4 regions of the Streptomyces sp. NPDC004732 genome follow, and region 2 is predicted to be linked to each of the others. Evidence: riboswitches for the same ligand, from Rfam matches in the RefSeq annotation. Region 2 holds a riboswitch; each other region holds the start of a gene.

What was found. A riboswitch is a leader RNA that binds a small molecule or an ion and turns the genes downstream of it on or off. The one in region 2 is predicted to bind cyclic di-AMP.
Positions count from the first base shown of each region.
Region 1: linked by a shared signal. The riboswitch ahead of ABZV77_RS03780 (M23 family metallopeptidase) and the one ahead of ABZV77_RS09170 (C40 family peptidase) in region 2 are both predicted to bind cyclic di-AMP.
Region 3: linked by a shared signal. The riboswitch ahead of ABZV77_RS40380 (M23 family metallopeptidase) and the one ahead of ABZV77_RS09170 (C40 family peptidase) in region 2 are both predicted to bind cyclic di-AMP.
Region 4: linked by a shared signal. The riboswitch ahead of ABZV77_RS29335 (transglycosylase family protein) and the one ahead of ABZV77_RS09170 (C40 family peptidase) in region 2 are both predicted to bind cyclic di-AMP.

Region 1 is NZ_JBEXJR010000001.1:919,609-926,709, reverse strand. Features, by position in the region: gene ABZV77_RS03795 (DNA topoisomerase IV subunit A) at 1-109, opposite strand, end outside; gene ABZV77_RS03790 (pitrilysin family protein) at 334-1,698, shown strand; gene ABZV77_RS03785 (pitrilysin family protein) at 1,695-3,080, shown strand; cyclic di-AMP (ydaO/yuaA leader) riboswitch at 3,300-3,462, shown strand; gene ABZV77_RS03780 (M23 family metallopeptidase) at 3,475-4,278, shown strand; gene ABZV77_RS03775 (GntR family transcriptional regulator) at 4,524-5,210, shown strand; gene ABZV77_RS03770 (HPr family phosphocarrier protein) at 5,405-5,686, opposite strand; gene ABZV77_RS03765 (GNAT family N-acetyltransferase) at 5,843-7,101, shown strand, end outside.
Region 2 is NZ_JBEXJR010000003.1:4,048-11,148, forward strand. Features, by position in the region: gene ABZV77_RS09155 (GNAT family N-acetyltransferase) at 54-794, opposite strand; gene ABZV77_RS09160 (ATP-dependent Clp protease proteolytic subunit) at 924-1,559, shown strand; gene ABZV77_RS09165 (hypothetical protein) at 1,567-1,875, shown strand; cyclic di-AMP (ydaO/yuaA leader) riboswitch at 2,244-2,420, shown strand; gene ABZV77_RS09170 (C40 family peptidase) at 2,424-2,897, shown strand; gene ABZV77_RS09175 (ATP-binding protein) at 3,118-3,570, opposite strand; gene ABZV77_RS09180 (helix-turn-helix transcriptional regulator) at 3,843-4,706, shown strand; gene ABZV77_RS09185 (DUF397 domain-containing protein) at 4,716-4,940, shown strand; gene ABZV77_RS09190 (8-amino-7-oxononanoate synthase) at 4,973-6,166, opposite strand; gene bioB (biotin synthase BioB) at 6,287-7,101, shown strand, end outside.
Region 3 is NZ_JBEXJR010000023.1:6,079-13,179, forward strand. Features, by position in the region: gene lhgO (L-2-hydroxyglutarate oxidase) at 1-270, shown strand, start outside; gene trmB (tRNA (guanosine(46)-N7)-methyltransferase TrmB) at 760-1,527, shown strand; gene ABZV77_RS40370 (PrsW family intramembrane metalloprotease) at 1,595-2,953, shown strand; gene ABZV77_RS40375 (aldo/keto reductase) at 2,957-3,901, opposite strand; gene ABZV77_RS40380 (M23 family metallopeptidase) at 3,999-5,072, opposite strand; cyclic di-AMP (ydaO/yuaA leader) riboswitch at 5,084-5,231, opposite strand; gene ABZV77_RS40385 (PP2C family protein-serine/threonine phosphatase) at 5,453-6,616, opposite strand; tRNA gene ABZV77_RS40390 (tRNA-Met) at 6,801-6,874, opposite strand; gene ABZV77_RS40395 (alginate lyase family protein) at 6,921-7,101, opposite strand, start outside.
Region 4 is NZ_JBEXJR010000010.1:118,554-125,654, forward strand. Features, by position in the region: gene ABZV77_RS29325 (septum formation initiator family protein) at 1-126, opposite strand, end outside; gene eno (phosphopyruvate hydratase) at 270-1,562, opposite strand; gene ABZV77_RS29335 (transglycosylase family protein) at 1,868-2,578, opposite strand; cyclic di-AMP (ydaO/yuaA leader) riboswitch at 2,583-2,729, opposite strand; gene ABZV77_RS29340 (transglycosylase family protein) at 2,924-4,015, opposite strand; gene ABZV77_RS29345 (cytochrome P450) at 4,154-5,446, opposite strand; gene ABZV77_RS29350 (nucleoside triphosphate pyrophosphohydrolase) at 5,625-6,644, opposite strand; gene ABZV77_RS29355 (SurA N-terminal domain-containing protein) at 6,706-7,101, opposite strand, start outside.

The DNA of each region.
Region 1 (7,101 bases), on a different contig from region 2:
ACGCGTACTCGAGGAAGGAGCCCTGCATCTCGTCGACGACGTCGATGTCGAGGATCTTCTCCTCGTACGACTCGTCGGGCGGCGGGGTCTTCGTGCTGCGGCGGGCCATCGCTGCTGCGGCTCCTTCACCAAGCAAGTGCGGGTTCTGACGCCGACCATTGTGGACTGTCCCACTGACAACGCCGACCACGACCCGTGCACCGGCGGTGTCACCCGCGACTACGCCGAGGGCGGAGCGGGAACTTCGTCAGGTGCTGACACGCTTGCATACAGTGGCAGGACTGGCAGCAATTGTTCTGATCCAGCAATGATCCAGCGATCGAAGGGACGTACATGCCCATGGGTCACACGGCCACAGCCGAGGCCGGCTCCGGCGGCCTGACAGCGACCGAGCACCGGCTGGCCAACGGCCTGCGCGTGGTGCTCTCCGAGGACCACCTGACCCCGGTCGCCGCGGTCTGCCTCTGGTACGACGTCGGCTCGCGCCACGAGGTCAAGGGGCGTACAGGCCTTGCTCACCTCTTCGAGCACCTGATGTTCCAGGGCTCGCAGCAGGTGCACGGCAATGGCCACTTCGAGCTGGTCCAAGGAGCGGGCGGTTCGCTCAACGGCACGACGAGCTTCGAGCGCACCAACTATTTCGAGACCATGCCCGCCCACCAGTTGGAGCTGGCCCTCTGGCTCGAGGCCGACCGGATGGGCTCGCTGCTCTCCGCGCTCGACGAAGAGTCGATGGAAAACCAGCGCGACGTCGTCAAGAACGAGCGCCGCCAGCGGTACGACAACGTTCCGTACGGCACGGCGTTCGAAAAGCTGACCGCCCTCTCGTACCCGGAGGGCCACCCCTACCACCACACGCCCATCGGCTCCATGGCCGACCTGGACGCGGCCACCCTGGAGGACGCGCGCGCGTTCTTCCGCACGTACTACGCGCCCAACAACGCCGTCCTCTCGGTCGTCGGCGACATCGACCCGGAGCAGACGCTGGCCTGGGTCGAGAAGTACTTCGGGTCGATCCCCGGACACGACGGCAAGCAGCCGCCGCGCGACGGTTCACTGCCCGAGCGCATCGGCAAGGAACTGCGCGAGGTCATCGAGGAAGAGGTCCCGGCCCGCGCCCTGATGGCCGCCTACCGCCTTCCGGAGGACGGCACGCGCGCGTGCGACGCGGCCGACCTCGCCCTCACCGTCCTCGGCAGCGGCGAGTCCTCCCGGCTCTACAACCGGCTCGTGCGCAGGGACCGCACCGCGGTCGCCGCCGGGTTCGGCCTGCTGCGCCTCGCGGGGGCGCCCTCGCTCGGCTGGCTCGACGTGAAGACGTCGGGCGACGTCGAGGTGCCCGTCATCGAGGCCGCCGTCGACGAGGAGCTCGCCCGCTTCGCCGCGGAGGGCCCCACTCCGGAGGAGATGGAGCGAGCCCAGGCGCAGCTGGAGCGCGAGTGGCTCGACCGGCTCGGCACGGTCGCGGGCCGCGCCGACGAACTGTGCAGGTTCGCGGTCCTGTTCGGCGACCCGCAGCTCGCCCTCACGGCCGTCCAGCGCGTCCTCGACATCACCGCGGAAGAGGTCCAGGAGGTCGCCGGGGCCCGGCTGCGCCCGGACAACCGCGCGGTGCTCGTGTACGAGCCCGTTGATGGGGCCGAGGAGGCCGCAGACGCCGCCGAGGGCGCCGAGGAAGAAGAGGAGGCGGCGAAGTGACCGAGGCCGCGACGATGCAGTTCCACCCCCAGCCCCAGGCCGGTACGGCCAAGCCCTGGGCCTTCCCGGCCCCCGAGCGCGGCACGCTGCCCAACGGCCTCACGGTCCTGCGCTGCAACCGCCCCGGCCAGCAGGTCGTCGCCGTCGAGATCCACCTCGAAGCGCCCCTGGACGCCGAGCCGGAGGGCCTGGACGGCGTCGCCACCATCATGGCGCGGGCCTTCAACGAGGGCACCGACAAGCACTCCGCGGAGGAGTTCGCCGCCGAGCTCGACCGCTGCGGCGCGACCCTCGACGCGCACGCCGACCACCCGGGCGTGCGGGTCTCGCTCGAGGTCCCGGTCTCCCGGCTCCCGAAGGCGCTCGGTCTGCTCGCCGACGCCCTGCGGGCCCCCGCCTTCGCGGACAGCGAGATCGAACGGCTCGTACGCAACCGCCTGGACGAGATCCCGCACGAGGCCGCCAACCCGGCGCGCCGCGCCGCCAAGGAGCTCTCCAGGCAGCTCTTCCCGCCGACCGCGCGCATGTCGCGCCCGCGTCAGGGCACCGAGGAGACGGTCACCGCCATCGACTCGGCGGCGGTGCGTGCCTTCTACGAGAAGTTCGTCCGCCCCGCCACGGCCACCCTGGTCGTGGTCGGCGACCTGGTGGGCACCGACCTGGACGCCGTCCTCGCGGACACCGTCGGCGCCTGGACCGGCTCCGCGGGCGAGTCGCGCCCCGTGCCGCCGGTGATCGCCGACGACCGCGGCCGCGTCGTCATCGTGGACCGCCCCGGAGCGGTCCAGACGCAGCTGCTGATCGGCCGCGTCGGCGCCGACCGGCACGACCGTGTGTGGCCCGCCCAGGTGCTCGGCACGTACTGCCTGGGTGGCACCCTCACCTCCCGCCTGGACCGTGTCCTGCGCGAGGAGAAGGGATACACCTACGGCGTACGGGCGTTCGGCCAGGTGCTGCGCTCCGCCCCGGACGGGACGGGCGCCGCCATGCTCGCCATCAGCGGCTCCGTGGACACCCCGAACACGGGCCCGGCGCTGGACGACCTCTGGAAGGTGCTGCGCACCCTCGCCGCCGAGGGGCTCACCGACGCCGAGCGCGACGTGGCCGTGCAGAACCTGGTGGGCGTGGCCCCGCTCAAGTACGAGATGGCCGCCTCCGTGGCGGCGACGCTCGCCGACCAGGTCGAGCAGAACCTGCCGGACGACTTCCAGGCGCAGCTGTACCGGCAGCTGGCCGCCACCGGCACCGTGGAAGCCACTGCGGCCGTCGTGAACGCCTTCCCGGAGGACCGCCTGGTGACGGTCCTCGTCGGGGACGCCGCGCAGATCGAGGAGCCCGTCAGGGCGCTCGGGATCGGCGAAGTGAGCGTGGTCACCGGCTGAGTGACGGTCGGCGTCGGCACTGAGCCACAGTCAGGACCTAGCGGGACCCCGGTGACCCTTTCGGCCACCGGGGTCCTCATATGTCCGGATTGGTATGGAGGTTGCCTGTCTGCCGTGTGGCGTGCGCTACAAAAGTCGCGTTCTGTTTGTCGATTGAAAGATGCCCCGTTTAGCGTCGACCCGGCTGTTCGTCGCGCAGTACGCCGCATCCGCGGCACCGGACAGTCATCGCCGAGTCCCCGTACGGCGCGAGCCAGGGGAGCCGGGGACCCACATGTCCCCTGGGGTGAATCGGGCACCTTGCCGCGAGGTGAGGGACCCGTAGGAGACCTTCCTGCTCCGAACCCGTCAGCTAACCCGGTAGGCGAGAGGGAAGGAAAGGAACACCCGCCACATGGCGTTCACCCGTGCCACCGGGAAGCACCGTCGTCCGAGTCGCATCACGCGGACCACCGCGAACGTCGCAGGTGTCGCGGCGCTCACCACCACCGGTGTCATCGGAGGCCTTGCCGCCCCCGCGCTCGCCGCCGCCGACGAAGCGGCCGTGGAGCACACCGGACTCACCCAGGCGATATCCGTCGGCGACTCGCTCGCCGAGAGCGTCGACGCGCAGGCCGCCGCGCAGCGCCAGGCCGCCGACGACGCCGCTGCCGCCAAGAAGGCCGAAGAGGCCGCCAAGAAGAAGGCCGCCGAGGAGAAGCGCAAGGCCGAGGCCGAGGCCAAGGCGAAGGCCAAGAAGGAGCGCGAGGCCAAGGAGCGCGCCGCCCGCGAGGCCGAGCGCAAGCGCCTGAACACCTACGTCTCCCCGGTCTCCGGCTCGTACGTCTCCACGGGCTACCAGACCGGCGGCGCCATGTGGTCCTCCGGCAGCCACACGGGTGTCGACTTCCACGCCGCGTCCGGCACCGCGGTCCACGCGGTCGGCTCCGGCACCGTCGTAGAGGCGGGCTGGGGCGGTGCCTACGGCAACAACGTGGTCATCAAGATGAACGACGGCACGTACACCCAGTACGGCCACATGTCGTCCCTCGGCGTCACCGTCGGCCAGACGGTCACCCCGGGCCAGCAGATCGGTCTCTCCGGGTCCACCGGCAACTCCAGTGGCCCGCACCTCCACTTCGAGGCCCGCTCCGGCGAGGAGTACGGCTCCGACATCGACCCGGTCTCGTACCTGCGCTCGCACGGCGTCAAGGTCTGATCCGAAGCGGACGACCGACGCGGTCGACCCGCGCGGATGCCCCCGCAGCACTTCACCGAAAGCCCCGGCTCCTTCCGAGCCGGGGCTTTCGGCGTTCCCCGGCCATCGTTGCCCGCCGCCCGTTCTTGGCCAAAAGATATCCATGGATTTCTGTCCGCCGTCGGAAATTCCGGCGCTCTGCAATAGAGTCACGGAACGAGCGTCGGTCGACCGCGTGTCGCGGGGATTAAGGCGGAGGTCCGGTCATGCGCGTTCCCGCGCACTCGGTATGCACAGCCATTCGGGACGACATAGTCGCCGGTGTATATGAGAGGGGCGGCAGGCTCACCGAGGAACTCCTCGCGCGGCGCTACGGAGTCTCCCGCGTCCCCGTGCGCGAGGCCCTGCGCACGCTGGAGGCCGAGGGCTTCGTCGTCACCCGCAGGCACGCGGGCGCGTGCGTCGCCGAGCCGACGGAACAGGAGGCCGCGGACCTCCTGGAGGTCCGGACGCTGCTGGAGCCGCTCGCCGCGGCACGGGCCGCGCAGCGCCGCACGGACGCACACCTGAAGGTCCTGCGCGGACTCGTCAGGCTGGGCCAGCAGCGCTCCAGGAGCGGCCGAGGGGAGGATCTGCGTTCACTGGGCGGCTGGTTCCACGAGACGCTCACCCAGGCGTCCGGCAGCCCCGGCCTCACGGCGCTGCTCACGCCGCTCCGGCACAAGATCGCCTGGATGTACGTCGTCGAGACCCCGGCGGCACCGGACGAGTCCTGGTCCGAGCATGCGGCGATCGCCGACGCGGTCGCCCGCCGTGACGCGGAACGGGCGAGGGCGCTCACCGCGGCACACGTCGAACGGGCGCGCGCGGCCCACCGATTGCGGCCCGCGCGCCGGGGCGGCCGCGTGAGGGATTCGCAACATGCCGTAAACACGGTGAGTCTCCGGAATTAACGGAGGCGCCGTATACAAAGAGGTGTCGTAAGGGGAGTCGTCTTGCGATCAATTCGCGGCAATTCCGCCCGGCCCCACGGTGTGCACGAAAACGACGTACATGAAAACGATGTGCATGAAAAATCAAGCGCATACGTCAATGGGGTCACCCGGAATTCCGGGTGACCCCATTGACGTAATGCGAGGAACGTGTCCTAGACCGTCTCCGGAAGCTCCTCGAGCCCCTCGGCGACCAGCTTCGCCAGACGGTCGAGGGCGGTGTCGGCACCCTCGGCGTCGGAGGCGAGCACGATCTCTTCGCCGCCCTGGGCGCCCAGTCCGAGCACCGCGAGCATCGAAGCGGCGTTGACCGGGTTGCCGTCGGCCTTGGCGATCGTCACGGGGACGCCGGCGGCCGTGGCCGCGCGGACGAAGATGGAGGCGGGTCGGGCGTGAAGGCCCTCGGCCCAGCCGACGTTGACGCGGCGCTCAGCCATGTGTTGCTGCCCTTCCAGGTGTCTCACACTTGTCTAGACCAGTGTCTCATGCCGTCGCGGGTGCTCTGCCGGACAGAGGTCCCGGCCCCGGCCGCCGTTCGACCTGTCCTAGCCTGCCCCGGCCCGGGCGGCCGCGCGACCCGTACCCTGGGCCCCATGCAGCTCCCGTCGGATCAGCAGGATCGGCACGACTACCCGTCGCACTGGGAAGCCGATGTGGTGCTGCGCGACGGAGGCACCGCCCGCATCAGGCCCATCACGGCCGAGGACGCGGACCGTCTGGTCAGCTTCTACGAACAGGTCTCGGACGAGTCGAAGTACTACCGCTTCTTCGCGCCCTATCCGCGGCTGTCCGCCAAGGACGTGCACCGCTTCACCCACCACGACCTGGTGGACCGGGTGGGACTCGCGGCCACCGTGGGCGGCGAGTTCATCGCCACCGTGCGCTACGACCGCATCGACGAGCGCGGCATGGCCGCCAGTGCGCCCGCCGACGAGGCCGAGGTCGCCTTCCTCGTGCAGGACGCCCACCAGGGCAGGGGGGTCGCCTCCACGCTCCTCGAACACATCGCGGCCGTCGCCAGGGAGCGCGGCATCCGCCGCTTCGCCGCCGAGGTGCTGCCGGCCAACAGCAAGATGATCAAGGTGTTCACGGACGCGGGCTACCAACAGAAGCGCAGCTTCGAGGACGGCGTCGTCCGTCTGGAGTTCGACCTGGAGCCCACCGACCGCTCGCTCGCCGTGCAGCGCGCCCGCGAACAGCGCGCCGAGGGACGGTCCGTGCAGCGGCTCCTCACGCCGGGGTCGGTCGCGGTGATCGGAGTGGGCCGGGCCCCCGGCGGGGTGGGCCGCAGCGTGCTGAGCAACCTCCAGGAGTCCGGTTTCACCGGGCGCCTGTACGCGGTGAACAGTGCCTTCGATGAGTACGACGACGAGGGCGAGGGCGCCGACATCGACGGCGTGCCCGCGCACCGCTCGGTCGCGGCCATCGCGGAGCCCGTGGACCTCGCAGTGATCGCCGTGCCCGCCGACCGCGTCCCACAGGCCGTCGCCGAGTGCGGGGAGCGCGGGGTGCGCGGCCTCGTGGTGCTGTCCGCCGGGTACGGGGAGAGCGGCGACGAGGGGCGCGAGCGGCAGCGTGAACTGGTGCGCCAAGCCCGGTCCTACGGCATGCGCATCATCGGGCCCAACGCCTTCGGCGTCATCAACACCTCTCCGGAGACGCGGCTCAACGCCTCGCTCGCCCCGCAGTCCCCCGCGCGGGGGCGGATCGGGCTGTTCACCCAGTCCGGCGCGATCGGCATCGCCCTGCTGTCCGGCCTGCACCGGCGGGGCGCGGGACTGTCCACGTTCGTCGGATCGGGCAACCGCGCGGACGTGTCCGGCAACGACCTCCTCCAGTACTGGTTCGAGGA
Region 2 (7,101 bases):
GGCGCCATGAAGTCCACCCTGACGAGTTCGGCGACCCGGGACGGAGCAGGGGCTCAGCGCACCGTCCAGATCCAGCCCAGCGGCGCGAGGCCCAGGGTGCGGGCCACCGAGCGGGAGGCGTGGTTGTCGGCCGTGGTGCTGTAGAAGAGCACCTGCTTGTCGCGGCGCGCACGGCGGGACCAGGCGGCGACCGCGGCGGGGGCGAGGCCGCGACCCCGGAAGTCCGCCCGGGTCCAGATTCCAGCCTCCGCCGCGCGGGCGTTGGCGGCCGGGGTGTGACAGATCGACACGGGCGAACCGTCGTGCACGGCCATCGCCCACTCCCCCGCCGCACCGGAGATCAGCTCCGCCCACTCGCCGGGCCGCCAGTTGTCCGGGCGGGTCAACTCCCTTGCGGCAGCGCGCCCTTCCGCATCCGAGAGCAGCAGGGGCAGCGGCGACGGAAAGTCCGCGGCGAGCCGTTCGGGGAAGGTGAAGCAGGGGCCGCCCCGGAGCGAGGCCCGGTCACCGGCGGCCGTACAGGCGGCGGAGATCCGCACCAGGACATCCGGCGGCTCACCCGGCGCGTACGCCTGCCCCATGTCACCAAGATCACCGAATCCGTCGGCAGCACGCAGGACGTCAGGGCCCTCCGCGCCCAGCGCCAGCACACGCGCACCCGGCGACCAGGCCACCACCGCCCGCACCGACGGGTCGGCCACCCTCAGCGCCCCGTCGCCCTCGCCCGGCCCGAGGCCGTGGACGACGTCCACTTCGAGGGCCAGTAACTCTCGCTCGCCGCTGCTCCGTTCCATGCCTCGGAGAGGGTACGCGGCGCCCCGGACGAGAACACATCCCGGCTCCACTCTCCTGACGGAACGTACGTCCTGTACATTTTTTACAGAGACCGGGCCGCACAGCGACCGGAGGAAGAGAGGCGTGCCATGAATCGTCCGTCTGCCCGTTACGTCCTGCCCGAGTTCACCGAACGCACCACGTCGGGGACGCGGACCATGGATCCGTACTCCAAGCTCCTCGAAGAGCGGATCGTCTTCCTCGGCACCCCCATCGACGCCACCTCGGCGAACGACGTGATGGCGCAGTTCATGCACCTCGAATACCAGGCGCCGGACCGCGACATCTCGCTGTACATCAACTCCCCCGGCGGCTCGTTCAGCGCGATGACCGCGATCTACGACACGATGCAGTTCGTCAGCTGTGACGTGGAGACGACCTGCCTGGGCCAGGCCGCCTCGACGGCCGCCGTCCTGCTCGCCGCAGGCACGCCGGGCAAGCGGTTCGCGCTGCCCGGCGCGCGCGTCCTGATCCACCAGCCCGCCATCGGCGAACCGGTCCGGGGCCAGGCCTCGGACCTCGCGATCCAGGCCGACGAACTGCTGCGCACACGGCGCCTCCTGGAAGAACTGCTCGCACGCCACACCGGGCAGAGCCAGGAGCGGATCACCGCGGACATCGAGCGGGACAAGATCCTCGACGCCCCGGCCGCCCTGGCGTACGGACTCGTGGACCGGATCATTCCGAGCCGCAAGACCTCGCTCGCCGCCCGGGACCCGAGGTGACCCGCCGATGCTGCCGCCCGAACTGCCGCCGCTGCCCGCGCTGACCCGCGCCGAGGCGGAGCTGATCGACCGCTATCTCGAAGTCGTCGACCTGCTCGGCCGGATCAATCCGGCCCGCGCCGAGCACACCTACGGCGGACTCCGCGCCGCCCAGGCCCTCGTCGGCCGGGCGAGTGCCCTGCGGGACGCGCTCGCCCTCATGCACCAGCGCGGCGAGAGCGAAGTGCACGCGCGGACCCTCGCCCAGGCGCTGCGCGTCCTCGACGGCGAGCGGCGGGCCGGGCGGATCACCGTGCCGCCCCCGCAGAGCGGCTGAGCCCCCGCCGACCCGCCCCGCCCCGCCCCGTCCCGGACACCGTGACGTCCGGGGCCACTTCGAAACGGACCAGTCGGGCTACCTCGGACGGCGTAGGAAGACGTCGTCGTCCGCACCGACGAAAGTTGCGTCGAGCGAGTAGAGCACCGGCGGAATTATGCATTCCGGTGCTGGTCGAACCGTCGTCGGACCACGTGCCAACGCGACGATTTCGGCAGTGTCCACCTGAACAGGTCAGTCGTGAGGAGCCTCACAAAACGCCGTTTCGGCTCGGTTTTTTGGCCCATGTCGGGTCAAGATCCCTTCCGACGACAAGCCCCCGCCACAGCGGCGGGGCGGTCCGGGCGGACGCCGAGTCCTGCCGCCACCCGGATGACCGGTCGACATCTGTGCAACGGCAGGAGTGGAGGACCCAGGTACGACGGGCCCGTCCGGACAGTCCGGACGACGCCCTTGGGGTGAAGCCGCAGAGCACGACGCGGCCGGGCATCTTCGCCTGCCCGAACCCGACAGGTCATCTTTCACAGGCGGCTGACGAAGGGTTGCGCATGACTGCGCTGAATCATGTTCCGTCGCTGCTCAGCAGGACCGGTGCCGCATCGGTCCTCACGCTCGCCGTCGTAGGCGGCACCGTCCTGGCCCCCGGGCTCGCGTCGGAGGCCCAGGCAGCCACTCACGGGACGAAGGCGCTCAAGATCGCGGCGTCCAAGAAGGGCTCCCCGTACGGCTACGGGTCGGCAGGGCCCAACCGGTTCGACTGCTCGGGGCTGACGCTCTACTCGTTCAAGAAGACGGGCAAGAAGCTGCCGCGCACCGCCGCCGCGCAGTACAACAAGACCAAGCACGTCTCCAGGTCCCAGCGGACCCGCGGCGACCTGGTGTTCTTCCACTCCGGCCGGAACGTGTACCACGTCGGGATCTACGCGGGTAACAACCGCATCTGGCACGCCCCCAAGAGGGGGACCGTGGTCCGCCTGGAGAAGATCTGGACCAAGAGCGTCTGGTACGGCAGGGTCCGCTGACCCACCGCGCCCGGTCCGGCGCGCTCCCCGCTCCGTCAGCTGCCGGTGCTTGGAGCGCGCCCTCGGGGACACCCGTGCGGGATGTCCGACGACTTCAGCCCGCGGTCTCCCTCGCTCGACGCGGTGCAGCGCGGCACCTATGCCACGACGCTGCCCCTAGCGCGGAGAGCGGCACCGCTGACGGTGTCGATTCCGATGGCCCGGCCGGGGCACACCCCGGTCAGTGCGTGGCGTCGCGGTCCTTGCGCCGGACCGGTGCGCGCCACGGCAGCGCGATCCACACGGTCTTGCCCCCCTCGTCGGTGGGACTGACCGAGAGCCTGCCGCCGCACTCGGCGGTCAGCCAGCGGATGATCACCATACCCCGGCCGTTGTCCTGCTGGACGGCCGCGGGGAGGCGCTTGGGGTAGCGCGGGTGGCTGTCGGTGACTCCGATCCTCAGGTGCTCGTCTCGTTCGAGTTCGACGTCGACCGTGAAGGTGGGCGACTGGCCCAAGGTGTGCTGCACGGCGTTGGTCGCGAGCTCGGAGACGATCAGTCTGATCGTGTCGGCCACCTCGGCGTCACCGGGCAGGCCCCATTCCACGAGCACGCGCGAGACGTATTTCCGGGCGGCGGGGACCGAGGCAGGATCGCTCGGCAGGGTGACGGAGGCTTCCTGGTGGTCTGCCATGGCGGCGCTGTCCCTTTCCCACCGGGACTGGTCTCCGACCCGCGGCGGATGACTCGAGGACAGTCCCGGACTGGTGCTTCGCGCCAGCCTGCCACTCCTTGGCCGGTCACGGGTGGCGATCCACCGAGATGTGCATATATCTGTCGCTCGAAGCGGTGAACTCTGCTACGGCAGACCGTATTTGGGCGTGGGACCGGTACTTCCTCTAATCTCGCCTACTGCCCCGCCCCGCCGCCGGGATATCCGACGGCTCCGTCCGGAAGGAGACGGGCATGCAGTACGGCCCCGCGGTGCGCCGTCGTCAGCTCGGTGCCGAACTGCGCGCGCTGCGCTTGAACGCCGGACTCACCAGCAGTGAGGCCGCCGCCAGGGCGGGCTGGCACCAGTCCAAGGTGAGCCGGATCGAGACAGGACGCAGCGGTGTGAAGGCCGCCGACGTGCGGCTGCTCCTGGACGTCTACCAGGTCGAGGACCCGCAGCTCAGCGAGCTCCTCATAGCCTTCACGGGCGCCGACGACCCGGGGGCGGGCCGCCACCACTGGTGGAAGGCGTACCGCGATCTGCTGCCTGCCACCTACCGCGACTTCATCAGCCTGGAGTCACAGGCACGCTGGGTGCGCACGCTCGAAACCACCGTGGTGCCGGGCCTGTTGCAGACGCCCGACTACGCGCGGGCGGTGACCCGGGCCGCGCTCGGCGGGCTGCCGGAGAAGCAGGTCGACGCGCTGGTGGAGGTCCGGCTCGCCCGTCAGGACGTGCTGCGCGCGGATCCGCCGCTGCGCCTGAGCGTGGTCATGGACGAGGCGGTGCTGCGGCGGCCGGTGGGCGGGGAGGAGGTGCTCGCCGAGCAGCTGATCCGGTTGCGACAGGCGACCCTCCTGCCTCATGTCCAGCTGCAGGTACTGCCGTTCGCCGCCGGTGAGCATGTAGGTCTGATCGGTTCTTTCGTTATTTTTTCGTTTCCGGACATTGCTGATCTGGATGTGGTTGTTCTCGACCATTTGACGAGTAGCCTCTACCTCGAACGGAAAGAAGACCTCCAGGCGTACTCGGAGGCCTTCACTTCCCTTCAGGTACAAGCGCTCTCACCCGAGGACTCAACGGAATTCATCGCCGGGCTATGTGACGGCGCGTAAGGAGGCACCATGACCGCAATGCCTCGGTACGTACCTTCCAGCACGAGACTTCAAGGTGCGCGGTGGCAGCGCAGCAGCTACAGCAACGGAATGAACAACTGTGTCGAGACCGCCACACTCGACTCGGGTCCGCTGACCGGCCTGTGCGCCGTGCGTGACTCGAAGAACACCGCAGGGCCCGCCCTGCTCATCTCCCCCGGCCCCTGGGAGTCGTTCCTCAACAGCATCCGGTAAGCGGTTTCCGGCCCTTTTAGGGGCCCGGCACGCTACCGGTGTGCACTGCGGCTGATCACCCGTACGGCACCGGCGATCTGTGCGTCGGTCAGATCCGCGCGGGCGGTCAGCCGCAGCCTTGAGATGCCGTCCGGCACCGACGGCGGCCTGAAGCAGCCCACGGCCAGGCCCGCGGCCCGGCAGTCGGCCGCCCACCGCACGGCCCGCTCCGGCGACGGCGCGCGCACGGAGACCACGGCCGCGTCAGGACGCACCGCCGCAAGCCCTTCTGCCGTGAGCTGCCGGTGCAGCTCGGCCGCGACCTCGCGGGCCCGCGCCGCACGTTCGGGCTCGCGGCGCAGCAGCCGCAGGGCCGCGAGCGCGGCGCCGACCGCGGCAGGAGCGAGACCCGTGTCGAAGATGAAGGTGCGGGCCGCGTTCACCAGGTGCTCGATGACCTTGGCGGGGCCGAGCACGGCACCACCCTGGCTGCCGAGGGACTTGGAGAGGGTGAGGGTGGCCACGGTGTCGTCCGACCCCGCGAGCCCCACGGCGTACGGCGCGCCCCGGCCGCCCTCGCCGAGCACCCCGAGTCCGTGGGCGTCGTCGACGATCAGCCCGGCGCCGAACTCCCGGCAGGCGGTGGCGAGTTCCGCGAGCGGCGCCATGTCGCCGTCCACCGAGAACACCGAGTCGGACACCAGCGCGGCGGGCCCGTCGTGGGCGTCCAGCGTCTTGCGCACCGCCTCGGGGTCGGCGTGCGGCACCACCTGGGTCGTCCCGCGTGCGAGACGGCACCCGTCGATCAGCGACGCGTGGTTGCCCGCGTCGGAGACGATGAGCGTGCCGTGCGGGGCGAGCGCGGTGACGGCGGCGAGGTTAGCCGCGTAACCGGAGGAGAAGACGAGGGCCGCCTCGAAGCCGCAGAACTCGGCCAGCTCGCGCTCGAGTTCGGCGTGCAGCTCCGTGGAGCCGGTGACGAGCCGCGAACCGGTGGCCCCGCCGCCCCAGCGCCGGGCCGCGGCCGCCGCACCCTCGGTGACCTCCGGGTGCCGGGTCAGGCCCAGGTAGTCGTTGCCCGCCAGATCGAGGAGGCCGTCCGGGTCCGCGGAGCGCGGGCGCAGGGTGCGGACGAGTCCGGCGTCCGCGCGCAGCCGCGCCTGCTCGTCGAGCCAGCCGAAGGCCGCGCTCGACGCGGTGTCCGGCGCGGTGGACGGGCCCGTCAGGGGGTGGCTGTTTGTAGACATTGCACAGACCTTAGCCGCCGGACCACCTGGCCAGGGTGTGGCAATACCCACACCTCAAACCGTTTCTGTTGTGCGAACTCTCCTTGGCCGGGGAGGCTGCCGTGCGTAAGGATCAGCGCCATGGACCTGCTGAACACGCTGGTGGAAAAGGGGCTTCGGCGCGAGCTGCCGACCCGCGAAGAGGCGCTGGCCGTACTGGCCACCTCCGACGACGATCTCCTGGACGTAGTGGCCGCCGCCGGGAAGGTGCGGCGGCACTGGTTCGGGCGACGGGTGAAACTCAACTATCTGGTCAACCTCAAGTCGGGCCTGTGCCCCGAGGACTGCTCGTACTGTTCGCAGCGCCTCGGCTCCAAGGCCGAGATCCTCAAGTACACCTGGCTGAAGCCCGACGAGGCCTCGCAGGCCGCGGCGGCCGGGGTCGCGGGCGGCGCAAAGCGGGTGTGCCTGGTCGCCAGCGGCCGCGGTCCGACGGACCGGGACGTCGACCGGGTGGCGCAGACCATCGCGGCGGTGAAGGAGCAGAACGAGGGCGTCGAGGTGTGCGCCTGCCTCGGACTCCTCTCGGACGGACAGGCGGAGCGCCTGCGGGGCGCGGGCGCGGACGCGTACAACCACAACCTCAACACGTCGGAAGCGACGTACGCGGACATCACCAAGACGCACACCTACGCCGACCGTGTCGACACCGTCAAGAAGGCGCACGCGGCGGGCCTCTCCGCCTGCTCGGGGCTGATCGCCGGGATGGGCGAGCGCGACGAGGACCTCGTCGACGTCGTCTTCTCGCTGCGCGAACTCGACCCGGACTCGGTGCCGGTGAACTTCCTGATCCCCTTCGAGGGCACCCCGCTGGCCAAGGAGTGGAACCTCACGCCCCAGCGCTGCCTGCGCATCCTCGCGATGGCCCGCTTCGTCTGCCCCGACATCGAGGTGCG
Region 3 (7,101 bases), on a different contig from region 2:
GCGTCCAAGTCCGCCTTCACGGACGCGGTGCGCAGGCTGCTGCCCGCGGTCCGGCCCGACGACCTGGTCCCCGCGCCTGCGGGGGTGCGGGCGCAGGCGGTCCTGCGGGACGGCACGCTGGTCGACGACTTCCTCATACGGGAGGGGGCGCGGGCGGTCCACGTCCTGAACGCGCCCTCGCCCGCCGCGACTGCGTCCCTGCCTATTGGCAGGGAGGTTGCTCGGCGGGCCTTCGAGGCGTTGCGCTTGGCGCGTGGCGGGGCGGGGTGAGTGGCTGAGGTGCCGGTTCCTGGGCTCGGCGCGGGGCCCTGCGGGCGGCGACGTGGTCCTCGTCTGCGGGCCGTGCTGGGCTGGTCGCGCAGTTCCCCGCGCCCCTGACAACCACCACCTGCACCCGGCCGCCCGGCCCCGTCGCCCTCACGGGACAGCTGCTCTCGCCTCGTCTGCGGGCCCGATTGGGCTGAGCGCGCAGTTCCCCGCGCCCCTGACAACCACCACCTGCCCCCAGCCGCCCAGCGCCGTCGCCCCCACGGGACAACTGCTCTCGCGCTCGGCTGCGGGCCCGACTCGGCTGGTCGCGCAGTTCCCCGCGCCCCTGACAACCACCACCTGCCCCCAGCCGCTCAGCGCCGTCGCCCCCACAGGGCGCACATCCCACCCGCCGTCGCCCCGTAAAATTGCCGCACTGTGTCTGACTCATCCCGTAACGCCGATGCTCCCGACGCCCCCGCCTCCCGGTCGGGTGGGCGTTCGCAGGGTTTGCCCAGGTTTCCTGGGGGGCCCACGCCCGATCCCGCCGGGTCGCATCACGAGCGGCGGATCCGTAGCTTCCAGCCCCGGCGCAGCCGGGTCACCACCAGTCAGGGTGACGCCCTGCTGCGGCTCTGGCCCCAGTGGGGGCTGGACATCGACGGGCTGCACACCCTCGACCTCGCCGAGCTGTTCGGCGACGAGCAGGGCCCGCGCCCCGGTCTGCCCGTCGTCCTGGAGATCGGCTTCGGCATGGGCGAGGCCACCGCGAAGATGGCCGCCGCCGACCCGGACACCGGCATCCTCGCCGTCGACGTGCACACGCCCGGCCAGGGCAACCTCCTCGGCCTCGCCGAGCGCGCCGGTCTGACCAACGTCCGCGTGGCCAACGGGGACGCGATCATCCTGCTCCGGGAGATGCTGCCCGCCGAGTCGCTCGACGGGCTGCGCGTCTACTTCCCCGACCCCTGGCCCAAGGCCCGGCACCACAAGCGCCGTCTCATCCAGCCCGAGTTCCTGACGCTGGCCGCGCCCTCCCTCAAGCCCGGCGCGATCCTGCACTGCGCGACGGACTGGGAGGAGTACGCCGAGCAGATGCTCGAGGTGCTCACCGCGCACCCCGACTTCGAGAACACCCGGCCCGACGGCGGGTACGCCCCGCGCCCCGACTTCCGCCCCCGCACCCGCTTCGAGGGCCAGGGCCTGGACAAGGGCCACGTCGTCCACGACCTGCTGTTCCGCCGCGTTCCCGGCGAAGCCGCCCCCGCGCAGGACTGAGGCACCGTCGCGGCCACCCCCATCCCTCGTTAGGGTCGACGACGTGGCCACCGGTTCTCCGTATCCGATACCCCCCGAGGCACCCGCCCCGAGGGAGCTCCGCCGTGTCCGCTGGTGGCAGCGGCGCGCGATACGCGTGGCCGCGCTCGTCACGCTGCTCGCCCTCTCCGGCCTGGTGATCCTCGCCCTGGTGCGGGAGCAGACCGGCACCGAGGGCTTCCTCGTCGGGCTCGGCCTCGCGACCGTGCCCGTGCCGCTGCTCGTCGCCGCGTTCCGCTGGCTGGACCGGGTGGCACCGGGCCCCTGGCGGAACCTGCTCTTCTCCTTCTCCTGGGGAGCCTGCGCCGCCGCACTCGTCGCGATCGTGGCGAACAGCTTCGCGATCCGCTGGATAGCCACCGCCACCGCCGACCCCGGCAGCGCGGACACCCTCGGCGCCACCGTCATCGCCCCGATCGTCGAGGAGAGCGCGAAGGCCGCGGCCGTGCTCCTCGTCTTCCTCTTCCGCAGACGCGACTTCACGGGAATCGTCGACGGCGTCGTCATAGCGGGGGTGACCGCGACCGGGTTCGCGTTCACCGAGAACATCCTCTATCTGGGCAACGCCTTCGTCACCGACCAGCTCAGCCGCGAGAGCGGCCTCGCCTCCGTGACGGCCGCGACCTTCTTCGTACGCGTCGTCATGTCGCCCTTCGCGCATCCGCTGTTCACGGTCCTGACCGGCATCGGCTTCGGCATCGCCGCGCTCTCCGCCGAGCGGCAGCTCCTGCGCCGTGTGCTGCTCCCGCTCGGCGGGCTGCTGCTCGCGATGGGCATGCACGCGCTGTGGAACGGCTCCGCGGTCTTCGGTCAGTTCGGCTTCTTCACCGTGTACGCCCTCTTCATGCTCCCGGCGTTCGGCCTGCTGACCTGGCTGGCCATCTGGACCCGGCAGCGCGAGCTGCGCACGATCCGCGAAGAGCTGCCCGTGTATGCGGCGGCGGGCTGGCTCACCCCGGCCGAGCCGTTCGCGCTCGGCTCGATGCGCGCCCGCTCACTGGCCCGCGACTACGCCTCGTACACCTGGGGCAAGCCCGCGGCCCGCACGGTCGCGGAGTACCAGACGTACGCGACGTCGCTCGCGTTCCTGCGCCACCGGGGCCGCCGCGGCCGGGCCGGGGCCGACTTCGTCGTACGCGAACGGGAGCTCCTCGAAAAGCTCTGGGAGCGCCGCGAACCGGCCCGCCCCGCCCTCGCGTACGCGGCGCAGGCGACAGCGCCGGTGCCGGTCGCGCTCCCGATGCCGTACGGAGCGTATGGCGGCTATGGGGGGTATGGGAGCTATGGGGGGTACGGCCATCCGGCGCCGCCCCTCCCCTACGGGCAGCCGCAGGCCTACCCGGCCTACGGCTACCCGACGGCGTACCACAACCCCTACCGCCCCTAGGGCCTAGGCAGAGGCCGTGTTCAGCGCCGAGAGGTCGGCGTCCGTCAGCTCCAGGTCGGCCACCGCGAGCAGCGCGGGCAGCTGCTCCACCGTGCGCGCGGAAGCGATCGGCGCGGCCACGGTGGGCTGGGCCGCGAGCCAGGCCAGTGCCACGGTCGGCACCTGTGCGCCGTGGGCCTGCGCGATCTCGTCGAGAGCGGTGAGGACGCGGTCGCCCCGCTCGGTCCCCACGTACGCCTCGACGCGCGAGTACCGCGCGCTCTCGACGTGTGCGCCCGCGCGGTACTTGCCGGTGAGGAAACCGGCGGCGAGCCCGAAGTAGGGGACGGCCGCGAGGCCGGAGCGCGAGGCGACCTCCTGGAGGGGGCCCTCGTAGGTGTCGCGGGAGACGAGGTTGTAGTGCGGCTGCAGCGCGACGTAGCGCGCGAGGCCCTCGCGGTCGGAGAGGTCGAGGGACTCCTGGAGCCGCTCGGGGGAGATGTTGGAGGCGGCGATGGCGCGCACCTTGCCCGCCTGCACCAGCTCGTCGAGCGCGCCGATGATCTCCTCCACGGGCACCGACGTGTCGTCGAAGTGCGTGTAGTAGAGGTCGATGTAGTCGGTGCCGAGGCGTTGCAGGGACGCGTCGGCGGCCCTCTTGATGGTGTCGGCGGACAGGCCCTTGTATGCGGGGTGCGCGCCGACCTTGGTGGCCACGACGACGTCCGAGCGGTTGCCGCGCTCGGCCAGCCACTCGCCGATGAGGGTCTCGGACTCGCCGCCCTTGTTGCCGTCGATCCAGGCCGTGTACGCGTCGGCGGTGTCGATGAAGTTGCCGCCCGCCGCGGTGTAGGCGTCGAGGACGGCGAAGGACGCCGCCCGGTCCGCGGTCCAGCCGAAGACGTTGCCGCCCAGGGAGAGCGGGAAGACTTCGAGGTCGGATGAGCCGAGTGGGCGAAGAGGAGTCATACGCTCCTCAACGCCCCCGCCCCGGACGGAATTCCGTGCAGGGCACACCGGAATCAGGGCTGAGGAATCAGGGGTTGAGGAATCAGGGGTTGAGAAATCAGGGGTTGAGGCCCTTGCCCTGCAGCCAGCCGAGCGGGTCGATCCCGGTGCCGTCGGCCGTGTGGACCTCCATGTGGAGGTGCGGGCCCGTGACGTTGCCGGTCGCGCCGACGCGGCCGATGACGTCGCCCGTGGAGACCTTCTGCCCGGCGCTGACGTTGAGCGAGGACTGGTGGCAGTACCAGATCTCCGTGCCGTCCTCGAGTTCGAGCACGGTGCGGTAGCCGTACGCACCCGCCCAGCCGGCCTCCTTGACGGTGCCGGTGTGCACGGCCTTGAGCGGGGTGCCCGTGGGCGCCGCGAAGTCCAGGCCGGTGTGGTGGCCGGAGGACCACATGGATCCGGCGTCACCGAAGTGCGAGGTGAGGGTGTACGAGGAGGTGGGGATGACGTAGCTCTTGGCGAGCTTGGCCAGGCGCGCGGCCTCGGCCTTGGCCTTCCTTGCCTCCTCCTCCTTCTTCTTCTTGGCGGCCGCCTTGGCGTCCGCCTCCTTCTCGGCGGCCTTGCGCTGCGCGTCCGCCTCTTCGCCCGCCTTCTTGGCGGCGGCGTCCTCGGCAGCGGCCCGCACGGCGGTGTCCGCCTGGTCCTGCTGGTTCTCGGCCTGCTGCATGATGCGGGCGCGCAGGGCCTCGCCCGCATGGGTGTTGCCCTGCTCGGCGTCGGCGGCGCTGACGCCGGCGGCGGTGAGCGGGGCCGCGGCGGCCGCGGTGGTCGTGGTGTCCGACGTGTCGTCGCCGGATATCAGGGAACCCACGCCCGGCAGGGACTTGGCCTCGGGCAGCGAGTCCGTGACGACGCCGAGGTCGGGCATCGATATGGAGACCGGCGGCTTGCCGTCCTGCGCGGTGGCGATGCCGCCCGCGCCGACGGCGGCGATGACGCCCACGCCGAGCACGGTGGAGCTGCGGGCGAGCCCGCCGCCGCTCTTCTTGTGCACACGGTGCCTGCCGCGGACGGGACGGACGGACTCCTCGGTGGGGTTCCACTCTTCGAAGGAGCCCTCGTCGTACGAGCCGAAGTCGTCGTCATTCGGTACGTACACGGCTTGGGGGGCAGGCCGGTTGGACGCCACTGGGGCGCACTCCTTTCCTTCCTTCTCGCCTACCGGGTTAGCTGACGGGTTCGGAGCAGGAAGGTCTCCTACGAACAGCTGGCACGGATGCACAGCTGCCCGATTCACCCCATGTTGGTGGTTCCCCGGCTCCCTTTCGGGATTAGGCGCGTGCGCGCGGAGCCGACTCGAGTGACGGCTGGGACGACCGCGCTGCGTTATCGAACGTTAATAGACAGCGGGTCGGTATTCCAAGCCGTTCCGGTTGATCGTTAACGCTCTTCGGCCGTACGTACCGGGACACGAGGGTGTGGAACGGGGCGAGTTGACCCCATCTCTTTAAACACCGGAGCTTCACATTCCCTTGACAGTGCGTCAGATGTTATGCGGAGCGGTGTACTTCAGTTACCGGCCGTAACGTCGGTCGTGACGTCCGGATCCCCGGCGGCGGGACGCCGCACCGCGAGCAGCGCCATGTCGTCCGTCATCCCGCCCCCGGTGTGCCGCCGCACCTCCCCCGCGAGCGCGGCGAGGAGCGCGTGCGGACCGCCGCGGCCCGGGAAGATCCGCCCGCCGAGCCGGGTCGCGGGATCGTAGAACTCCCCCGTCACGTCACGCGCCTCCGAGAGGCCGTCCGTGTAGAAGAGCAGCAGCGCGCCGGGCGGCAGCTCCGCCTCGTCCGCACGGTCCGGCCAGGCCCCCAGATCGCCCATGCCGAGCGGCAGCGCGGGTTCGGTCGCCGACAGGACGCAGAGCCGCCCGTCGCCGCGCAGCAGCAGCGGCGGCGGGTGCCCGCGGTTGATGAGCCGCACGGAGCCCTCGCCGTGCCGGATCTCGGCGAGGACGGCGGTGGTGAACCCCTCGAACGCGTCGAGCCCCTCGCGCCGGGTGCCCTCGCGCGCGAGCGCCCGCTCCAGGCGCTGCGCGACCGCCTCCAGGGTGGCCTCCTGCTCGGCGGCCTCCCGGAAGGCTCCGATGACGACGGCGACGGCCGCGACCGCGCCCATGCCCTTGCCCCGTACGTCGCCGACGATGAGCCGTACGCCGTGCGGGGTGTCCTGCACCGCGTACAGATCGCCCCCGATGAACGCGTCGGCCTGCGCGGCCTCGTACCGCGCCGCGATGTCGAGCCCCCCGATGCGCGGGTCCGGCGTGGGCAGCACGGCGCGCTGGGTGGCCTCCGAGATGGAGCGGGCGATGGCCAGCCGGTCGTTGCTGCGGCGCACGACGCGGTTGATGACGATCGCGAGGGCGGCGACGGTCACCACGGTGACCACCTCGGTGACGGCCTCGACATGGCTGTTGACGGTGCTGCCGTAGTGCAGGAGGAGGACGGCACAGGTGGCTGCCGCGCCGGTCAGGACGGTGTTGAGCCGCGAGTAGAAGGGGGCGGCGATCAGCGGGGCGGCCGTGAAGAGGGGGGCCGCGGTGAACTCCGACGGGGTCGCCGAGTCGTACACGACGCCGACGACGAGGAGCAGGAGCGGCAGGGCGCGGACGAAGGCCCGCTCGGGCCCGGTGGCCCCACTGGCCCCGCTCTCATCGGGTCCTCCTCGCTGCCCCACCGCTTGTCTCCCGCCGAGTCCGCACCCATCACCGCGCTGCATTCAGGGTTCCCGCAGCGGCGGGCGGGTGCGACCTGGTGTGGGCCGACCGGGTGAGCGGCGAGCGGTCCGCGCGGGAGGATCCGGGCGGAAAACACCGATGGCCCGGAACCATGATTCATGGTTCCGGGCCATCGGCCTTCAGTAGCGGGGACAGGATTTGAACCTGCGACCTCTGGGTTATGAGCCCAGCGAGCTACCGAGCTGCTCCACCCCGCGTCGGTGAACACAACTCTACGCCATCCGAAGGGGTGCGTCGAACCACTTAGGCGTTGCCCGCGTGCGTGAGGGTCTCCCAGGCCACGAAGAGGCCGTCGGTCCCTTCGGGCCGCCGCTGCTCCGTGTACTTCTCGGTCTGCGGCATGTCCAGCTTCAGCCGCCCCCGCAGATGGTTCAGGCCGACCTCCGTGTCGGGCCCCATGTCGCGCTCCACCTTGCCGCCGCAC
Region 4 (7,101 bases), on a different contig from region 2:
GGTGAGCCGGGAGCGGCGCGCCTGCCGCTTGGTCTGGGAGCGGTAGACGCGCTCCGCGGTCTGCTCGCCGAGCAGCCGCAGGCGGGTCGCGGTGGAGAACCGGTCCTTGGTCCCGGCCTTGGCCATGGTTCCGCCTCCCCAGAGCTGCGCGTATACGTGCGTACGTCCCCGCACACGGTACGGGACCGGATGCGGGGACGTACGTAACTACGTGCCTGGGAGAGCTGCCTGCTCAGTCAGGTGGCGAAGCTCAGCCCTTGCTGTGCTTGTTAGTCCGCAGAGCGGAACCGCGGGAAGGCCGAGCGACCGGCGTAGACCGCCGCGTCGTCGAGGATCTCCTCGATGCGCAGGAGCTGGTTGTACTTGGCGACGCGGTCCGAGCGGGCCGGGGCGCCGGTCTTGATCTGACCGCAGTTCACCGCGACCGCGAGGTCGGCGATGGTGACGTCCTCGGTCTCGCCGGAGCGGTGCGACATCATGCACTTGAAGCCGTTGCGCTGGGCCATCTCGACGGCGTCCAGGGTCTCGGTCAGCGAACCGATCTGGTTGACCTTGACGAGCAGGGCGTTGGCGGAGCCCTCCTCGATGCCGCGGGCCAGGCGCTCCGGGTTGGTGACGAAGAGGTCGTCGCCGACGATCTGGACCTTGTCGCCCAGGCGCTCGGTGATGACGTTCCAGCCGGCCCAGTCGTCCTCGTACAGCGGGTCCTCGATGGAGACCAGCGGGTACGCGGAGACGAGCTCCTCGTAGTACTCGGTCATCTCGGCGGCCGAGCGGGACTTGCCCTCGAACTCGTACTTGCCGTCCTTGTAGAACTCGGACGCGGCGACGTCGAGCGCGAGGCCGATCTGCTCGCCGGGGACGTAACCGGCCTGCTTGATGGCCTCGATGATGAGGTCGAGCGCGGCGCGGTTGGAGTCCAGGTTCGGGGCGAAGCCGCCCTCGTCGCCGAGGCCCGTGGACAGGCCCTTGGTCTTCAGCACCTTCTTGAGGGTGTGGTAGACCTCGGCGCCCCAGCGAAGGGCCTCGGAGAAGGACTCCGCGCCGATCGGGGCGATCATGAATTCCTGGATGTCGACGTTCGAGTCGGCGTGCGACCCGCCGTTCAGGATGTTCATCATCGGGACGGGCAGCAGGTGCGCGTTCGGGCCGCCGAGGTAGCGGAACAGCGGCAGGTCGCTGGCCTCGGAGGCGGCGTGCGCGACGGCGAGCGAGACGCCGAGGATGGCGTTGGCGCCGAGCGAGCCCTTGTTGTCGGTGGCGTCCAGGTCGAACATGGCCTGGTCGATCAGGCGCTGCTCGGTGGCGTCGTAGCCGACGAGCTCCGGGCCGATCTGCTCGATGACGGCGAGGACGGCCTTCTCGACACCCTTGCCCATGTAACGGTTGGGGTCACCGTCACGGAGTTCGATGGCCTCGAAAGCACCGGTGGAGGCACCGGACGGAACGGCGGCACGACCGGTGCTGCCGTCGTCGAGGCCGACCTCGACCTCGACCGTGGGGTTGCCTCGGGAGTCCAGGATTTCCCGGGCTACGACGACGTCGATGGACGGCACGAGCATCTCCTTCTGGGATGTGACGCATTTACGCGGGCCGCGTCGGCCCTGCGTCTCCTGAGCCTAACGGGCTCCGGGCCTTCGGCCAGCCGACCGCCCGTCCCCTGGGACGGACGAGGGCCCAAATACCTTGGAAACCGGGCGTAAGGCCACGTTTTCTACTCGCTAGTAGCGAACAGCGGAGGGCCGACGCGGGGGCAGACATGGCCCCGCCCCGGTGCGTACGGGGGATACGCGCACCGGGGCGGGGAGCCCGTGGGGACGGGGGTACGGCCGTGCGTCCGCCGAGGCACGGCCGCTACCGGGTGGGGTCAGCTCAGGTGGAGCTGCTGGCCCGGGTAGATCATGTCGGCGTTGTCGATGATGTCGCCGTTGAGCTTGTAGACCTTGTGCCAGCCGCCCTTGACGTGCTTGGCCTCGGCGATCTTGGACAGGGTGTCGCCCGTCTTGACCTTGTACTCGCCGTCGCCCTTCTTGACCGTCTTGCCGGTCGGGGTCTCGACGGTCTTCTTGGTCTCGGTCTGCGGCTTGGGCTGCGGCTTCGGCGCGGCCTGCTGCTGCGGGGCCTGCTGCTGCGTCTGCTGCGGCTTGGGCGCGGCCTGCTGCTGCTGCGGGGCCTGCTCCTGCGAGCCGCCGCCGCTGCTGGGCGAGGCGCCCGAGAGGCCGACGCCACAGCTCGGCCAGGCACCCTTGCCCTGGCCCGCGAGGACCTTCTCGGCGATCTCGATCTGCTGGGCCTTGGAGGCCTTGTCGGCGGTCGGCGCGTACTTCGTACCGCCGTACGCGGCCCAGGTGGACGGCGAGAACTGCACGCCGCCCTGGTAACCGTTGCCGGTGTTGATGGACCAGTTGCCGCCGGACTCGCACTGGGCGACGGCGTCCCACTCGGCACCGGTGGCGGCGTTGGCCGAACCGGCCGCCATCAGCGGGGCGGCGACGGCCGCACCGGTCACGCCGACGAGCGTGGCGACACGGGTGGCCTTGGACGGGCGGCGGTGCTTGCCCTTGCCGGAAAGCAGCATGAGTTGATCCCCTCACCGACGCCTGCGAGGTGAGCTGTCGGGTTCGGGCCGATGTGGTTGCCCGGCCGCGCTCCTTGAGCGCGGCTTCACCCCTAGCCGTTTCCGGCACTTACCTTGGGTCCCCCGCTCCTGCCTACGGCGCTCAAAGCGACGACTGTTCCCGTCCGGCCGTTGGCAGGATTCGGCGTACCGACCGGCGGGGCCCACCAGTGGCGAGCGGTGACGACCGTAGACACGCGATCGCCGGAATTTCAAAGACGATCAGGGCTTCTGAGACCCATCTCTCACTTGCGCCAAACCAGACATACGACGCGAAGCCCCCGCCCGACTCTTCGTCAACTTCCGTTACTTTTCGCCCAGATCGAGGCTCTGACCGGGGAGGATGAGGTCCGGGTCGCCCCCGACGGTCTTCTTGTTCTCGCTGTAGAGCTCGTGCCATCCGCCGTCGACGCCGAGGTCGTCCGCGATGACCGAGAGGCTGTCTCCGGAGCGCACCGTGTAGGCGCCGTCGGCGACTCCGCCGGAGCGGTTCTCGCCGCGCGAGGCGTGCCGTCCGGAGCGGCCGTCGGCGCCCTCGCTCTCGTCCGCGCGGTCGCCGCGGTGGCGGCCCGCGGAGTCGTCGGAGCCGTCCGCCTCGTCGGCGGGGTCGGTCGACTTCTCGGGCGTGGGCGAAGTGGCGTCGTCCTCGCCCGACTTGCCGGAGTCGTCCTTCTTGCCGTCGGCCTTGCCGCCAGCTTCACCCTTGTCGTCCTTGTGGTCCTTTTCGCCGGACTCGTCGTGATTCTTGTCTCGGGAGTCGTCGGCGCCGCTGGAGGGCTCCTCCGGGCCGTCGGACGGGTCGGCGGAGTCCGAGGGCTCACCGGTCTCCTCGCCCTTGTCCTTACCCTTGCCGGAGTCCTTGTCGGAGTCCTTGCCGGAGTCGTCGTCCGAGCCCTTGCCCGAGCCCTTGTCCGAGTCCTTGTCGCCCTTGGAGCCGTCAGAGCCGTCGGGGTCTGTCGAGCCGGACGGCTCGGAGGGCTTCGGCGTGACCGGGGCGCCCGGGTCGACGTCGGCAGCGGCGCCGTCCTGGGTGAGGCCCGCGATCGGGGCGCAGCTCGGCCAGGCGGCGGTGCCCTGGTCGTCGAGGATCTGCTCGGCGACGGCGATCTGCTGCGAGCGGCTCGCCTGGTCGGCGCTCGGCGCGTAGTCGAGGCCGCCGTACGCCTCCCAGTTGTCCTGGGAGAGCTGGAGGCCTCCGTAGTAACCGCTGCCGGGGTTGGCGCTCCACGCGCCGCCGCTCTCGCACTCGGCGAGCTTCTCCCACGTCGTGGTGTCGGCGGCGCTCGCGCTCGTGGCGCCGAGCAGCGGGATGGCGATGGCTGATCCGGTGACTCCTGCCGCGACGATGATGGCCGGGGCTTGGCGGGGGCGTCGGTGACGACCAGAGCCGGAGAGCATGCGGGTGCCTTTCACGAGACTGCAGCGACGACTTGAGCGCCGGGGGCGCTCAAGTCGTCGTGAACGTAGTCGCAGTCGAACGCTTGTCACAAGTCGATGCAGCGGAGATCACGTGAACATCACAGTCGTGACGGGCCGTCAGTCGGACACCGTTGTCTGTGCGGTTGTGAACTTCACGGGCAGCGTGCGCAGTCCCCGCATGATCAGCCCGCCACGCCACCGCAAATCATCCGGTTCCGCCGCGAGTTGCAGGTCGGGAAGGCGCCGCAGCAGCGTCGTGAGGGCGGTCAGGCCCTCCAGACGGGCGAGCGGAGCGCCCAGGCAGTAGTGGATTCCGTGCCCGTATCCGAGGTGTTGGTTGTCACTCCGGGAAAGGTCGAGCGTGTCTGGATTCTCGAACCGGGCGGGGTCGCGGTCGGCGGCGGCGAGCACGACGAGGACGGGGTCTCCGGCGGCGATGTCCTGCCCGCCGATGGTGAGCGCCTCCGTCGCGAACCGCCACGTGGCGAGCTCGACGGGCCCGTCGTAACGGAGCAGTTCCTCGATGCCGGTCTCCAGGAGCCCGGTGTCACCCTCCGCCAGCGCCTGCTGGAACCGCGCGCGCTGCTCGGGGTGGGTGAGGAGCGCGTACAGCCCGTTGCCGATCAGATTGACCGTGGTCTCGAACCCGGCGAAGAGAAGGATGAAGGCCATGGCTGCGGCCTCGTTCTCGGTGAGGTGCTCGCCGTGGTCGGAGGCCTTGATGAGACCGGAGATGAGGTCGTCGCCCGGCTCCAGGCGCTTCCGGTGGATCAGCTCGGCGAGGTAGCCCCGCATCTTCTTCACCGACCGGGCCACGCCGCCCCGCGGCCCTCCCCCGTGCCGGATCATCATGCCCGCCCAGTCGCGGAAGTCGTCCTGGTCCTCGCGGGGGACGCCGAGCAGGTCGCAGATGGCGTAGATGGGGAGGGGGAAGGCGAACTCGTGGATGAGGTCGGCACTGCCCTCTGCCACGAACGTGTCGATGAGCTGGTCCGTCAGCTCCTGTACCCGGGGGGCGAATTCCGCGACTCGGCGTGGCGTGAAGGCCTTGGAGACGAGGCGGCGCAGCCGGGTGTGGTCCGGCGGGTCGATGTTGAGCAGATGCGTCATGAGGTTGGCGCTTCGCTCGCCCGGGATCCCGGTCTTGCTCTTCGCGTGCGCGGGCTCGTCGTGGTGGGCCGGGTTCTTGCTGAGCCGCTGGTCGGCGAGGGCCTGCTTGGCGTCCGCGTACCGGGTGACCAGCCATGCCTCGACCCCGCTGGGCAGCCGCTGCCTGCGTACGGGCTCGTGCGTGCGGAGCCAGGCGTATGCGGGGTAGGGGTCGGAGGCGAACTCCCAGGTGAAGAGTTCTGGTCCCTGGGCGGGGTCTGGCCCCTGGGCCTTGGGCGGGGGCGGCGGCTGGTCTTGCATAGGTCGACGGTATCCGGGGGTGGGGGGTGCCTCGGTCGTGCGCGGGGTGCGGGTGCTTTGTGGCTGGTCGCGCAGTTCCCCGCGCCCCTGGGGTTGACCGGTCCCCTTTCGGGTGCGGGTTCGTTGTGGCTGGGCGCGCAGTTCCCCGCGCCCCTGTACGGGCCGCTGAAGGCGGCCCCTACTCGTCCGCGGTCTCCGTTGCGAGGATTGCGTCGCGGTAGGCGCGGGACGCCGACCTCAGTGCTGCCTCCGGGTCCACGCCCTCCGCCTCGGCCCGCAGGGCCAGGGTGAGGAGGTCGTAGCCGATGCCCTCCCCCGTGGGGGGCCGCACCGTGAGTCCCGCCGTGCGGGCGCGGGAGGAGAGCTTGGCCGCCAGGGCCAGGGCGGGCTGGCCCAGGGGGATGCCCTCGGTGAGGGATGTGCGCCGCTTCTCCTCCGCCTTCGTGCGGAGCCAGTGCTCACGTACGTCCTCGGGGGTCTGCGCCGAGTCGTCGCCGAAGACGTGCGGGTGGCGGTGGATCAGCTTCTCGACGATGGCGCCCGCGACGTCGTCGATGGAGAACACCTCGTCACCGCTCTCGCCGGACGCCTCCTCCGCGATCCTCGCGTGGAAGACGACCTGGAGCAGGACGTCGCCGAGCTCCTCGCGCAGCTCCTCCCTGTCGCCGTCCTCGATCGCCTCGACGAGTTCGTACGCCTCCTCGATCGCGTACTTCGCGAGGCCCTTGTGGGTCTGCTGGGAGGACCACGGGCACTCCTCGCGGATCCGGTCCATCACCTGGACCAGGTCGAGCAGGCGCGCGCCCGGCAAGTCGTACGAAGCGGGGAGGAGCTCCAGGTCCGGCATGGCGACGCGGCCCGAACCCGCGAGCCGGGCCAGGCCGTCCGTGAGCTGGCGGTCGCCCTCGGCCGTGGCGACGACCAGGACCGTGCGGCCGCCCGCGCAGGCGTCGACCAGCTCCTGCGCGGTGGGCTCCGCCTGCTCGACCCGCACGCCCGCCTCCCGCAGATACGGCAGCTGCGGATGCGTGGCGTCGGCGCACAGCACCTCGTCGGCGTCGTGCAGCGCCTGCCAGGCGGGCCAGGACAGGAGGCCGGGCGCGACCCGGTGGCTGGTGGTCAGCAGGATGACGCGGCCGACGGGCTCGTCGGCGGAGTCTGCGGAGTCGGCCGGGGGCGGGGTCTCGGTCTGGTTCACCTGTCGAACGTAACCCAGCCCACTGACAGCGCCCCGGCCCTGCGACGCCTTCGCCGCCCTGCTACGCCGGCTGTTCCGCCGCGCCCGACCCGGCCCCGGCCTCGGTGACCTGGCGCACCCACGGCGTCTTGGCGTCCGTGCGCTTGTTCTTGTCGACGTCCCACGTGCCGTACCGCGGGTTCAGGTCGATGTCGAGCTTCTTCGACGCGGCCGACAGGGCCTTCCAGAAGACCGCCTGGCCCTGCGGCGAGTTCATGTCCGCGCCCAGCTTCGCCGAGAGCTTCTGCGCCTCGATCTCCGTGCGCAGGCTGCCCTCCAGGCGGGCCGGGGCGACGTTGTACTGCTGCAGCCAGCCCTGCTCAAGGGCCTTCTTGCCGCCCGCCTGCTGCTCCAGTCCCGTCCGCATGGTCTGGATGTCGCGGCGCGTGACGTCCACCCCGGCGTCGGTGGCCGCGCG